DNA from 3 places in the Lysinibacillus sp. HST-98 genome. Region 3 is predicted to be linked to each of the others. Evidence: riboswitches for the same ligand, from Rfam matches in the RefSeq annotation. Region 3 holds a riboswitch; each other region holds the start of a gene.
The links. Region 3 has a riboswitch for cobalamin ahead of cobT (nicotinate-nucleotide--dimethylbenzimidazole phosphoribosyltransferase). Riboswitches for the same ligand answer to the same signal wherever they lie in the genome.

Region 1 (4,286 bases), on a different contig from region 3:
ACTAATAAAGAGGGGAGTCGCCATTGTCGTAGCACATAACATATTCCTTGTACGGAAGTGGTTAGAATTAAAAAGTATAAACAACTAATGCTGCCAAGGACAATAAAGAACAGCTGTTGCGCTGCTAACACACTTGCGTTCCCAATAAAGACAGTCCAATTCCTCCATGTAAACGACCAAATATGGGCAGGGAGTGTATTCGTTGATGATGTAAAGGAAAGTAAAATAGATACAAGACTTGTTAATAAGAAAAAGCCAGGTAGCAATAATAATTTGCCATAGTATGTAAGCGGAATTTTGGCACCTAAAATGATAAAAGCACTCATTACAAAAAATGTAATGAGTGAAAGTCGTTCATCTCTCATGATGAGCGTTATGAGAAGTAATCCAAGTGAAAATATCATTTTTTCTAGCGGATGAACGGACGCTAGCTTATTCAGATAGGCATACTTATCAATGAGTAACATAATGGTTAACCTTCTTTGTGTTTGCCACGCATATAGCCGATGAAGTAGCCAATAAAGCCAGCTCCTATAGCTGCCTGTAGCACGAATAATAAGCTTTCGATTTCACCACTTGGTGGCTCCCATAGACTTTCAAACCATGGCTCATATTCCGCATTGATTTCACCAATAGCTGCTTCTGCTTCTCCATCAGCACCACCAAATTCAGCACCTTTTTGTATGAACAAGGGAATGATGGCTAATAACACAACAATTGCTAATAACAATAAATTTTTTTTCATCTGTTAATGTGCCTCCTTTGTTGAGAAAACACGTAAAGTTTTTAGTTCGCTAATATTGTATTTTTTCAAGAAATTCATCACTATGACCGTTAAAATTCCTTCACTCACGGCTAAAGGAATTTGAGTTAAGGCAAAAATTCCTGCAAACTTTGTAAAGGATGCCATAAAGCCTCCAACCTCTGAAGGAAAGGCTAGTGCTAGTTGTACAGAAGTCACAATATATGTACCTAAATCACCAAGCATAGCTGCAAAGAATACGGCTAGTGAAAATGACAAGCCTACTTTTTGAGCACCTTTAAAGACAAAGTAAGCAATAAAAGGACCAACAATAGCCATAGAAAAGGCATTAGCCCCTAAAGTTGTAATTCCTCCATGAGCTAATAATAAAGATTGAAATAATAAAACGATTGTTCCAATTACACTCATTGCTAGAGGGCCAAAGAGTACTGTCCCAAGTCCTACACCAGTTGGGTGAGAGCAGCTACCTGTAACAGAAGGGATTTTTAAGGCGGATAGCACAAAGGCAAAGGCTCCTGAAAGCCCCAAAAGCATTTTTGTTTCAGGATTTTCATCAACGGTTTTTCGAATAGAACGCAATCCTAGAATGATAAATGGAATAGAGATGACCCACCAAAAAATAGCCCATTCGATTGGTAAAAAACCTTCCATGATATGCATGGCAAAGGCACGTTTTGGCACGATTAAAAAGGCCAGTAAAAAATAACTAAGTTTCCACCATGAAAATTTCAAAAAGTTTTCCTCCTAACTAATTAGTAGATTTTTAGAATATTGCGTGCGTAATCAAAAAAAGCACTTCTCCACTGGTGGAAAAGTGCATAGCTAAAAAAGCAAATAACATTCTCATCTGCTAAGCCGCACACCTATCCTCGTAGGCTGAAACGATCACTTATTTTTCGGCAGGTCTCCTGGCTCTAGTTCAATGCTTTATAGGTCTTCCCATCCGTTGGACAGTGACATATTCTATAAAGCTCCCTATTACAGTGGCGGGACCGCGCCGGACTCAAACCGGCTTCCCTTTTAAGCAAAATGACAAGCACTTTGCACCGAAAAACATTCAAATTGTGAGATTTCACGACAAAGTGTAACATGAATTTCCATAAATATGCTATACCTTTTATAAATTTTTTTAATTAAAGGTCAATAGTGAATATTCTGATAACGAGTTGTGCGCAAATATTTTATAGATTGTATAAATTTCATACCTAGTTCCATTCAAAATTGATAAATTTGTCATAAATTTTTGAAGAAATATTGAAATTTTAAAAAAATAAGATATGATAAAGACAGTTTTCTATTTAAAATTCTAATAAAAATTTCATATAAAACGTCAATAAGTGCTCGAATAGCTCGAGATAATAGGGAAATTGGTGAAAATCCAATACAGCCCCCGCTACTGTAATAGCTGATGAAATCGCAAAGCCACTGGTGCAAACTTGGGAAGGTGCGACAGTAAAATGAAGCTTAAGTCAGGAAACCTGCTTATTTGATTGTGCATGCAAACTTTTCGGAGGGAGAAGTTGAAGCGAAAGCGAGTACCTGTATTTCATTCTATTCGTTTTTATTTGGCTTCTACAAAACCTTTACTCTTCGTTATAGAGTAAAGGTTTTTCTTTTTCCAAAAAGCAAATGAGGGGAGACAGAAGATGACAACTTGGAATTTAGAGGGGATGAAAACACATCTCTTTATTTGCAATGGCAGTAGCTGCATGAAAAAGGATGGGGAGGAAATTACCTTAGCCATTCGAGATGAGATACAGCGGCAAGCACTCGATCAAGAAATACATACGACAAGAACGCGCTGTAATGGACGATGCAAGGATGCTTGTGTGGTAATCGCTTACCCCCAAGGGAATTGGTATCGTGTGCCATCAACAGAGCATGCTAGAACACTAGTACAAGATTTACATCATGAATCCTTATACAACGAACATGTCTTTACACTTCGTGAAGGTACATTACAGCGTACTGCTCAAACAACTGCCATTAAAGGGATCGAAAAGGTGAAAGAGGGGTAACAACATGGCGCAAAAAGGAAAAATTTTCGTAGTAGGCTTTGGACCTGGAGATTTTAAGCATATTACGACACGTGCAGTAGAGGCTTTACAACAAAGTGATATGATTATAGGCTACAAAACCTATGTAGAGCTGATTCAAGATTTAGTAAGTGCAAAATCGATTGTTAGTACAGGCATGACAGAAGAAGTGTCGCGTGCACAGGAAGCCGTTCGTCAAGCCGAAGCAGGGAGCATCGTCTCGGTGATTTCGAGTGGTGATGCAGGCGTCTATGGCATGGCGGGTTTAGTCTATGAGGTGTTAATTGAGCTAGGCTGGACAGAAGCAACAGGAATTGAAGTAGAAATTGTTCCTGGGATTTCTGCGATTAATTCATGCGCTAGCATACTTGGTGCACCTATTATGCACGATGCTTGTACAATCAGCTTGAGTGACCATCTAACACCTTGGAATTTAATTGCAAAGCGTGTCGAGGCAGCTGCAATGGCAGACTTTGTCATTGCTTTATACAATCCTAAAAGTGGTCGTCGAACAAGACAAATTGTCGAGGCTCAGCGAATTCTCTTAGAATATCGTTCGCCAGACACACCAGTTGGGCTTGTGAAAAGTGCCTATCGAGAACGTCAAGAAGTAACCATGACAACACTAGCTGAAATGCTAGAACATGATATTGGTATGCTGACAACTGTAATTATCGGGAATTCGTCAACATTTTTCTATGACAATAAGATGATTACGCCCCGCGGTTACCAACGTAAATATACCCTGGGTGAAGAGAAACAGCCATTACGTCCACATCAACGTTTACGCGAAGAAAATGAACCTTGGGCAATGAACCAAGAGACAGGAACAGCGCGAAATGACTTTATGGCTGACCCTAATGCAGGGCGCTTTAATAAACCCAGTATAGCCGCTACGCCAAAGCCGAAAAAAACAGCTCTTGAAATGGCTACAGCGGCACTTGCAATGGTAAAAGGGACAAGCGTAGTCAAAGTAACAACGAAGCTTGTACAGCAAAAAATAGAATCTATATTTGAACTAGCAGTAAGCCCTGGAGTAGCCAATAAATTTTTTACTCCCCAGCAAATGATGACGTTAGCAGAGGTTGTTGGGGATGAGGGGACGATGGAATACACACCAGACCATCAAATTCATTTGAAAATACCAACGACTTCCCCTGAACAGATCACAGAGAAATTACAGGAAGTAGGATTTTTATTAACCCCAATTGGTGATGTGTTATCACTGAAGGCTTGTGATTTTTGCTACGGTGAAAAGGCTGATTCGATACCATATGCAGAGGAAATACAAGAAAAACTAGGCGGTATGTCCTTACCGAAGACATTAAATATCGGCTTTAATGGCTGTGGGATGGCCTGTTATCGGGCTGTATTTGATGATATTGGCATCGTCTACCGCAAAAGTAAATTTGATGTCTTTATTGGAGCAAAACCAGTCGGTCGTACGGCTCACGCAGCACAGCCTGTTGTAGAAGGGCTGGAGCCTG
Region 2 (4,286 bases), on a different contig from region 3:
ACAGTGGAGAAGATGTAAATGTAGGCGAAGTGGGGGAAATTGTCTTGTTGGGTGAGGGTAACATGATTGGCTACTATAAGGATGAAGTAGCAACTAATGAAGCCTTTATTGACGGTTGGTTAAAAACAGGAGATCTAGCTCGTAAGGATGAAGATGGTTTTATTTGGATTGTAGATCGTAAAAAGGATGTCATTATTTCGGGTGGTGTCAACATTTATCCGAAAGAAATTGAAGATTGTTTATTGAGCTTTGAAGGGATATTCGAGGTTGCGGTAATTGGTGTGCCACATCCGCAATGGGGGGAAACGGTAAAGGCGGTGTATTCTGCTAAACAAGACATCGATGAGGAAGCTTTGAAAGCTTATTTAGAGGAACATCTTGCAAAATTTAAAATACCACGTATTTTTGAAAAAGTGGAAGCGCTACCACGCAATGCATCAGGCAAAATATTAAAACAAAATTTGAAGGGGCAAGAGGTGAGATAGTATGAAAGTATTACAAAAAGAAGCAATGCGTACTACGAACTTTTTTACGGAAGATGACACGCTTCAAAAAATAGTAGAAATGATGTTAGATAAAGAGTTTTTATCCTATGCCCAACGAGAGTTAACAGATTTTGGTGAGCTATGTGCAGGTGATATTGATACGAGGGCAAAGCATACAGATCGACTGGGTGAGCCTCGCCTTCAAAGATATGATGCCTATGGTGAAGAGATATCAGAGGTTTGGGTTAATGATGGCTATAAAAAAACGATTGAAGAGACATATAATACTGGGATTGTAGGTTATGTACACAAGCATATTCCGCAGCTAGGTCACAAGGGGAATTATGTTTATAGCTTTGCACAAGGTTATTTGCTATCACATGCAGAACCTGGATTTTATTGTCCCGTAACATTGACGATGGCGACTGCCTATCTATTAGATCATTATGCAGATGAAGAGGTAAAGCAACGTTTTTTACCACATGTTTGTGCAACAGGTGACACAGATTTATATGAAGGTGCGACCTTTTTAACAGAACGTCAAGGAGGCTCTGACGTCGGTGCAAATGTGGTGGAGGCGAGAAAGGATGGCACTGCGTATCGTCTATATGGTGAAAAATACTTTGCATCCAATGCGGGCATGTGTGGTGTAGCGATGGTATTGGCACGAATAGAAGGGGCGCCAGCAGGTTCCAAAGGCTTAACGTTGTTTGCAGTTCCTTGGCGTAAAGAAGATGGAACAACAAATCATCTACGTATTCGCCGATTGAAAGATAAATTAGGCGTTCGGGCAGTTCCATCTGGTGAGGTAGAATTTGATGGTGCACTTGCCTATGTTGTAGGGGAGCAAAATAAAGGGATTTATTATATGCTAGAAGCACTAAATCTCTCAAGAATTTGTAATGCAGTCGCTTCTATTGGTATTATGCGTCGTGGCTTCTTAGAGGCAAAACATTATGTAACCAATCGACATGCATTTGGCAAGCCCTTAACACAATACCCTATGATTCAGGATACTTTAGGGAAATTTGCAGCTAAGTTGCACGTGGAAGTAGCGACAGTTTTTGATCTTATTCAATTATACGATAAAGTGACAAGTGGACAGGGAACACAGCAAGAACTTATTATGAATCGTTTATATATTGCCATTATGAAAAAAGAAACGGCAGAGCAAGCTGTTTACTATGCCAGTGAGGCAATTGAATTACACGGGGGTAATGGCTATATAGAAGACTTTGTAACGCCCCGCTTATTAAGAGATGCGCAAGTGTTGACGGTGTGGGAGGGGACGGCTAATATTTTGGCCTTAGAACTCATTCGTTTAGTGGATAAGTTTCATGCACATGAACTGTTTGTCTGTGAGATGGAGGAACGATTAGAGAAATTAGCTGACAGCTCACTAGTACAAATCGTTAAAGAACAATTGGCGAATATTTCTATGAAACTGCAAATTTTTAGCGCTTTAGACGCGGCAACGAAAACTTTTGAAGCAAAAGGTATGGCTGAAAAAATGGCTCACCTTTATGAAAGTGTCATAGCGGTTGAGTGGGCACATAAATTTGGTGGGAAATATGAAAAACTAGCGGACGTTTATTTAGAACAGACATGGTCATTAAGAGAAATGGGTGCTCAAATGAAAACAGTCCAATACTTTTCTGAAATTGTATAATGGCCGGGTAGTCGTCTTGAATGGAGGCGACTTCTTTCATTTTCATGTATAATGAAATCAACTGAATATTATAAAGGTTCTTTACTTAAGTAAAGTGAAAAGGGAAATCGGTGTGATTCCGATGCGGTCCCGCCACTGTAAGTGTGAGTTTTTTCAAATGATGCCACTGAAGATTTCGGGAAGGCTTGAAAAATCGCAAGTAGCACTAGCCAGGAGACCTGCCTTTATAACGACATGACAACCTACGAGGATAGGGTGGTGGATTTTGTATCAGTTTTTTGGTGCGATTTTGCCCCCTCATCGTTCAAAGATGAGGGGTTTTATTTTGATGCAGAATAAAGCGAAATGTCGCATGGACCAACGAAGGAGGATTCACATGAAGAAATTTTGGAAAATAGGATTATCAGCATTTTTAGCAGTAGGCTTGCTAGCTGCTTGTGGGCAGGAAGCAAAAGATAACAAGCCATCTAACGAGCAGCAAACACAGCAAGAAACAGCACAAGTGGATGAAGCAACATTCCCAATGACGGTAACAGATGCCCTTAATAAGGACATTACACTTGAAGCACCTCCTGAGAAAATTGTTTCACTTATTCCAAGTAATACTGAAATCCTTTTTGGACTAGGTTTAAATGATGAAATAGTTGGTGTTACTGACAACGACGATTATCCGCCAGAGGCAGCTGAGAAGGATAAGGTTGGTGGTATGGAGTACGATATTGAAAAAATTATTGCCTTAAAACCAGATATCGTTTTTTCACACGAATCTAGCATGTCTCTTTCAGAAGAGGCTATTGCACAGCTTGAATCAGCAGGTTTGAAAGTATTTGTAGTAAGAAACGCACAAGACTTTAATGAAACATATACAACAATTGAGCAACTTGGACGTGCTACAGGAAAATTACCAGAGGCAGAAAAAATTGTTGCTAATATGAAGGCAAAAGTAGAAGAAGTTTTGTCTAAAGTCAAGGATGTTGAACCCAAAAAAGTGTTAGTTGAAGCATCAGATGAGCCAGATATTTATACAGCTGGCAATGGTACGTTTATGAACGCGATGCTTGAAATGATCAATGCAGAGAATGTAGCTGTAGATGGCGATAATTGGTATAAAATTGATGCAGAACAAATTATCGCAAAAAATCCAGATGTCATCGTGGTGACATATCATTATGTACCAGATATTTTAACGAAAATACCAAAACGGGCGGGCTTTGATACGATTAATGCCGTAAAAAATAATGCGATTGTGCAGGTAGATGAAAGTACTACAAGTCGTCAAGGGCCACGTTTAGCAGAAGGTCTAGAAGAATTAGCAAAAGCAATCTATCCTGAGGTATTTAAGTGAAAAAAATAGCACTAGCCTATACATTAACATGTACGCTTCTTCTTATTAGCATCTGGTGTGGCGTAGCGATAGGCTCGGTTCATATTCCATTAGAAGTATTATGGAATAAGGCGGTTGATGAAACAGCCGCCAATATTTTTTGGAAAATTCGTTTGCCTCGCGTGTTATTAGCGGGACTAGTAGGCGCATCTCTAGCTATTGCTGGAGCAGCATTCCAAGGTTTATTAAAAAATCCATTAGCAGATCCATATACACTAGGGGTTTCATCAGGGGCATCTGTTGGTGCTGTTTTAACGATCTTTTTTAGTATTTCTATACCTGTTGTCGGTTTGTATGCGCTGCCAACCTTCAGTATGATTGGTGCTATCATCACGATGGTAGTTGTTATGAGCTTTGCTAGACTCGTAGACCGCTCATTGAAAATGGAAACGTTGATATTAACAGGTGTTATTTTTAGTTCATTTTTAGGTTCCCTTATTTCATTAATGATTGCCTTATCTGGTGAAGAATTACGTCAGGTAATAGGCTGGCTACTTGGTTCTGTTTCGATGCGTGGTTGGCCATATGTCCAAATGATCATTCCATTTGTGATTGTAGGTTCAATTATGCTATGGACACAAAGACGAGAACTAAATGTTTTGTTGTATGGTGAAGAGCGGGCAAAACATTTAGGTGTTAATGTGAAGCGTAGTAAATATTTGATATTAGCAGGTGGATCCATGCTCACTGGAGCGGCTGTAGCGGTTTCTGGCACAATTGGCTTTGTAGGATTAGTGGTGCCGCATAT
Region 3 (4,286 bases):
TCCGCGGTGTGCAGTCTATACAAGCCATCGGGTATAAAGAATTATATGATTATTTAGATGGTAAATGTACCCTAGAGGAAGCCATTGATAGCTTAAAACAAAATTCCCGTCGCTATGCAAAAAGACAGCTTACTTATTTCCGTAATAAAATGGATGTCCATTTTATTACGCCTGATGATCGATTATAAGAATAAAGAAAAATTTCTAAAAATTACTAATTGATAAATTGGTAGAACATGCTACTATAGGAATGAAGAGGTAGAAAGTTAGTAGGGAGGCTATTTGATGAAATCAATCAATTTGCAAGATACGTTCTTGAACCAACTACGTAAAAACAGTGTTTTTGTAACTGTATTTCTGTTAAACGGATTTCAGTTAAAAGGGACTGTGAAATCATATGATAATTTTACAGTATTACTACTTGATGCTGAAAATAAGCAGCACCTAATCTACAAGCACGCCATTTCTACATTCGTACCAGCAAAACAAATTGAGTTTTTAGAGACAGAAGTATAATAAGTTTGTTAAACAGTTAGTGTACTCACACTGGCTGTTTTTTTTGCTACAAGCTATAATGATAGTGGAATTTTATATTTTGGAGGACAAAGTTTATGAAAACAATGGAAACAACACAATTATTAGATCTGTTAGATGCAAATGAGGACCTATATATTATCGATGTTCGTGAAGAGGATGAAGTAGCACATGGCATGATCCCAGGTGCTCAACATATTGCACTCGGAACTATCCCTGAACGTTTAGAGGATTTAGATGTAGAAAAGCCATATATTATTGTATGTAAGGCTGGAGCTCGTTCTGCCAATGCATGTGCTTACTTAGAGGCACAAGGATTTGATGTAACAAACCTTGAAGGCGGCATGCTGGCTTATGATGGAGAATTAGAATTTAAATAAACCATGGAAAAAGAAAGAGTGTATACTCTTTCTTTTTTCATGGTTTATTTTTCAGGGCGTCCATGATAAAATTAAAATTTTCTTCAAAGTTTTTGTAGATATTAACGTTTTTTTGTCCCTGCACTTTTGAAGCATAACTAGCAAAGTTTAGACCAGCTCCATAAATTTGTAGTGCTCCATTCGCCAAATCCCCCTCTTGGAGAAGCTCAATGCCATCTTTCAAGAAATTTTGGCTCTCCTCCAAATGACATTCCGTCAAGTATTTATCACCACTATGAAATAACTTTAAATTTTCCAGTATTTTATTTGCTGTCTCTTCACTGATCGAAGCGTCGACATTGATTAACAACTGATTAATCGGTTTTACGAGTTGGGCATAGAGGCTATCGTGTGTTTCACAGGTTTCAGCAATAGCATTTCTTAATTCTTCTGCATTCATTATATCTTCCCCTAACTTTTTATCGTTTTATTACTTTTGATACTTACCCAATCTTCAATCAATTCAATACTGAAGTTTCAGAAATAATTTATGTTTACATTGAACAGATTATAAGGGCTTTTCAATTTTATGTTTAACATTTCTTAGAGAACTGGAAAAATACAAGTTTTGGAAGGTGGAAATGGAGTTAATTTGTGATTTATTTGTTAGGACAATTGATGTAGCCGATAGTTTTTGTAACAAGCCGAGTTTTAGGCATAGAGAATTCTAAAAAGCACTAATTAAGGAAGACTTGGAATCCAAGTGAAGGATTCCTTTATTGTTATAAGCTCTTGATAAGCTCCTAAATTGTTTGAATAGCTGGTTGTACTAAGTTAACACTCAAAAAATTTTTCCTCTTGACAATAAAAAAGTTGTAAAGTAGATTTATCATAATTACATAAAAGCAATAGGTGCCCACTAGGGAGAATAGGGAATAAAGTGAAAAGCTTTAGCGGACCCGCCACTGTATAAGGGAGTTTCATAGTGTATGCCACTAGCAAATTGCTGGGAAGGTACTATGAGGTGTTGAACTTGAGCCAGGAGACCTGCCTACTTGCTTTAGAAGATATAGATGATGGAAAAGTCTGTAGTTTATTTGTCATGACAATAAACTACAGACTTTTTATTTTGTCTTATGAGAACGAGAGGAGAAATAATCATGCAATTATTACAAGACACGATTCAAAACATTCCAGGGGTTGATATGAAAAGTATGGAACAAGCCAGAAAGCGGATTGATGCGCTTTGTAAGCCCCCGGGTAGCTTGGGTAAACTAGAATCAATTGCCGTACAGCTCTCTGGTATAACCGGACAATTATATCCGACGGTCGACAAAAAAGTGATGATTGTCTGTGCTGCAGATCATGGTGTTTGCGAGGAAGGTGTAACCACGAATCCACAAGATGTTACGCTCTTTCAAACATTAAATTTTCCTAAGGGTGGTACAGGCGTTTGTGCGATTGCGGGCATTACCAATGCAAAGGTGGTCACAGTAGATGTTGGGGTAAAAGAAGATATTCCACTTGATGCAGGAGTCCTTATTCATAAAATTAAATATGGTACCGATAACATGGCACAAGGTCCAGCTATGTCCAAACAAGAAGCCATTCAATCGATAGAAGTAGGAATCCGTGTGGCCACTGAGGAAATCATAAAAGGTGCTGATGTACTTGGGACTGGAGAAATGGGCATCGGCAATACAACACCAAGTGCTGCAATATTAGCAGTTTTGACGGGATACGACCCTATCGAAGTAACGGGGTTTGGTGCAGGAGTAGGCCAAGGAGGCATTGCCTATAAAGCAGCAGTTATTGAAAAAGCAATTACCTTAAATAAGCCTAATCCAAATGATGTTATTGATCTTCTGGCTAAGGTTGGAGGATTAGAGATAGGGGCGATGACAGGTATTATTCTTGGCGCTGCTGCCCATCGTAAACCCGTTGTCATTGATGGATTTATTTCGACTATAGCTGCCCTCATTGCTTATAAGCTCGAACCAAAAGTAATTGATTATATTATTCCTTCCCATGCTTCAGAGGAGCCAGGGGCAAAAATTGCCGCTGCGTTACTAGGCATTGAACCGATGTTGCATATGAATATGCGTTTAGGCGAAGGTTCTGGAGCAGCCTTAGCCTTTCCTATTTTAGATGCAGCTTGCTCGATGATGAAAAACATGGTGACTTTAGAAGAATCAATGCAGTTGTTAAAAAGGTAAGTTAAATGTCTTTTTTTAATCATATAAGGAATGAAACATTAGCTAAAACAATAAAACAGCCAATGACTTAATTTTTGGTCATTGGCTGAATGGTGTTTATGCTCGATTTAATTTACGTAATGGCAAGCGCCACTTCATCATATAGGAAAGAATACGTAAAGCTGTAATCACTGCGAATAAAATATAAAGGAAAATGTCCCCTGTAAAAACCTCGAAGCCGATTAACAGTCCAGCAAGAGCTGCCCAAACGCCATAAACTTCATCACGGAGAACTAATGGTTTTCTTCTAGCTAATAAATCTCGTACAATACCACCACCTGAACCTGTCAAAACAGCAGCTACAATGACTGCGCTCACTGGCATATCAAGCTTGACAGCATAGAGTGCGCCTTGAATAGCAAATGCTGATAAGCCAATCGCATCTGTGAAGTTACCCCAACGATGCCAATGTTGAATCAGATGATGTGGAAAAATAAAGAATATCGTAATCGCAGCAAGCGCTATTTGAAACATCATATCCTGTCCCCAAAGTGTTGTGACAGGTAGTCCAATGAGTAAATTTCGAATAGCTCCTCCACCAAAAGCAGTCACAATACCAAGTATATATACACCGAATAAATCGTATTCTTCTTCCATGGCAATAATTGCCCCAGAAATAGCAAAGGCAATTGTTCCTATGATACTAAAAACCTCCCAAGCCATCCCGTTCACCCCTTCTATCAATAAATAAACTTTTTAAAAGTTAAAAGACGTTTTACGTAACAGAATCTATGAATTTAATAGCCAAAATCGGTCATTAAATACGCTTCTTGAATTGAGTCCGCACATTAGCTTAGCGTAAAATCCTCTTAGAAACAATAGGCAAGTTTTACAGGTGCACATACAAATTGATAAAATGTGATTAAAATAAAGAAAAACATTCGTCAAATGCGTTCATATACCAGTAGTTGGTTAGGGAATTCTAGAGTGATTGAAGTCAATTTAGATAGTCAATAAATCTTACTGATTGAAATGCGTGACATTGTGAAATGGAGAAGAAAGAATGACATTTACATCAAATTTATCAATAGAAACGCTATCGTTAGCGGCAAAAGTAGAGGAGCAAGTTCGGCCTTATCATGCCAAGGTAGAAGAAATGGCATTCTACAATCAGCAGAAGGTGCTAGCAGCTTTCAGA

Region 1: another riboswitch for cobalamin. It lies ahead of JIN86_RS02060 ((2Fe-2S) ferredoxin domain-containing protein); the one in region 3 lies ahead of cobT (nicotinate-nucleotide--dimethylbenzimidazole phosphoribosyltransferase).
Region 2: another riboswitch for cobalamin. It lies ahead of JIN86_RS11950 (ABC transporter substrate-binding protein); the one in region 3 lies ahead of cobT (nicotinate-nucleotide--dimethylbenzimidazole phosphoribosyltransferase).

The regions. Positions count from the first base shown of each region.
Region 1 is NZ_JAENHX010000001.1:396,772-401,057, reverse strand. It holds gene cbiQ (cobalt ECF transporter T component CbiQ) at 1-467, opposite strand, end outside; gene JIN86_RS02070 (energy-coupling factor ABC transporter substrate-binding protein) at 473-745, opposite strand; gene JIN86_RS02065 (energy-coupling factor ABC transporter permease) at 749-1,495, opposite strand; cobalamin riboswitch at 1,645-1,829, opposite strand; cobalamin riboswitch at 2,082-2,263, shown strand; gene JIN86_RS02060 ((2Fe-2S) ferredoxin domain-containing protein) at 2,410-2,781, shown strand; gene cobJ (precorrin-3B C(17)-methyltransferase) at 2,786-4,286, shown strand, end outside.
Region 2 is NZ_JAENHX010000004.1:228,986-233,271, reverse strand. It holds gene JIN86_RS11960 (class I adenylate-forming enzyme family protein) at 1-485, shown strand, start outside; gene JIN86_RS11955 (acyl-CoA dehydrogenase family protein) at 487-2,154, shown strand; cobalamin riboswitch at 2,212-2,394, shown strand; gene JIN86_RS11950 (ABC transporter substrate-binding protein) at 2,531-3,499, shown strand; gene JIN86_RS11945 (FecCD family ABC transporter permease) at 3,496-4,286, shown strand, end outside.
Region 3 is NZ_JAENHX010000002.1:395,906-400,191, reverse strand. It holds gene miaA (tRNA (adenosine(37)-N6)-dimethylallyltransferase MiaA) at 1-188, shown strand, start outside; gene hfq (RNA chaperone Hfq) at 286-516, shown strand; gene JIN86_RS07645 (rhodanese-like domain-containing protein) at 612-914, shown strand; gene JIN86_RS07640 (hypothetical protein) at 952-1,353, opposite strand; cobalamin riboswitch at 1,787-1,962, shown strand; gene cobT (nicotinate-nucleotide--dimethylbenzimidazole phosphoribosyltransferase) at 2,054-3,109, shown strand; gene JIN86_RS07630 (trimeric intracellular cation channel family protein) at 3,206-3,811, opposite strand; gene JIN86_RS07625 (methionine gamma-lyase family protein) at 4,152-4,286, shown strand, end outside.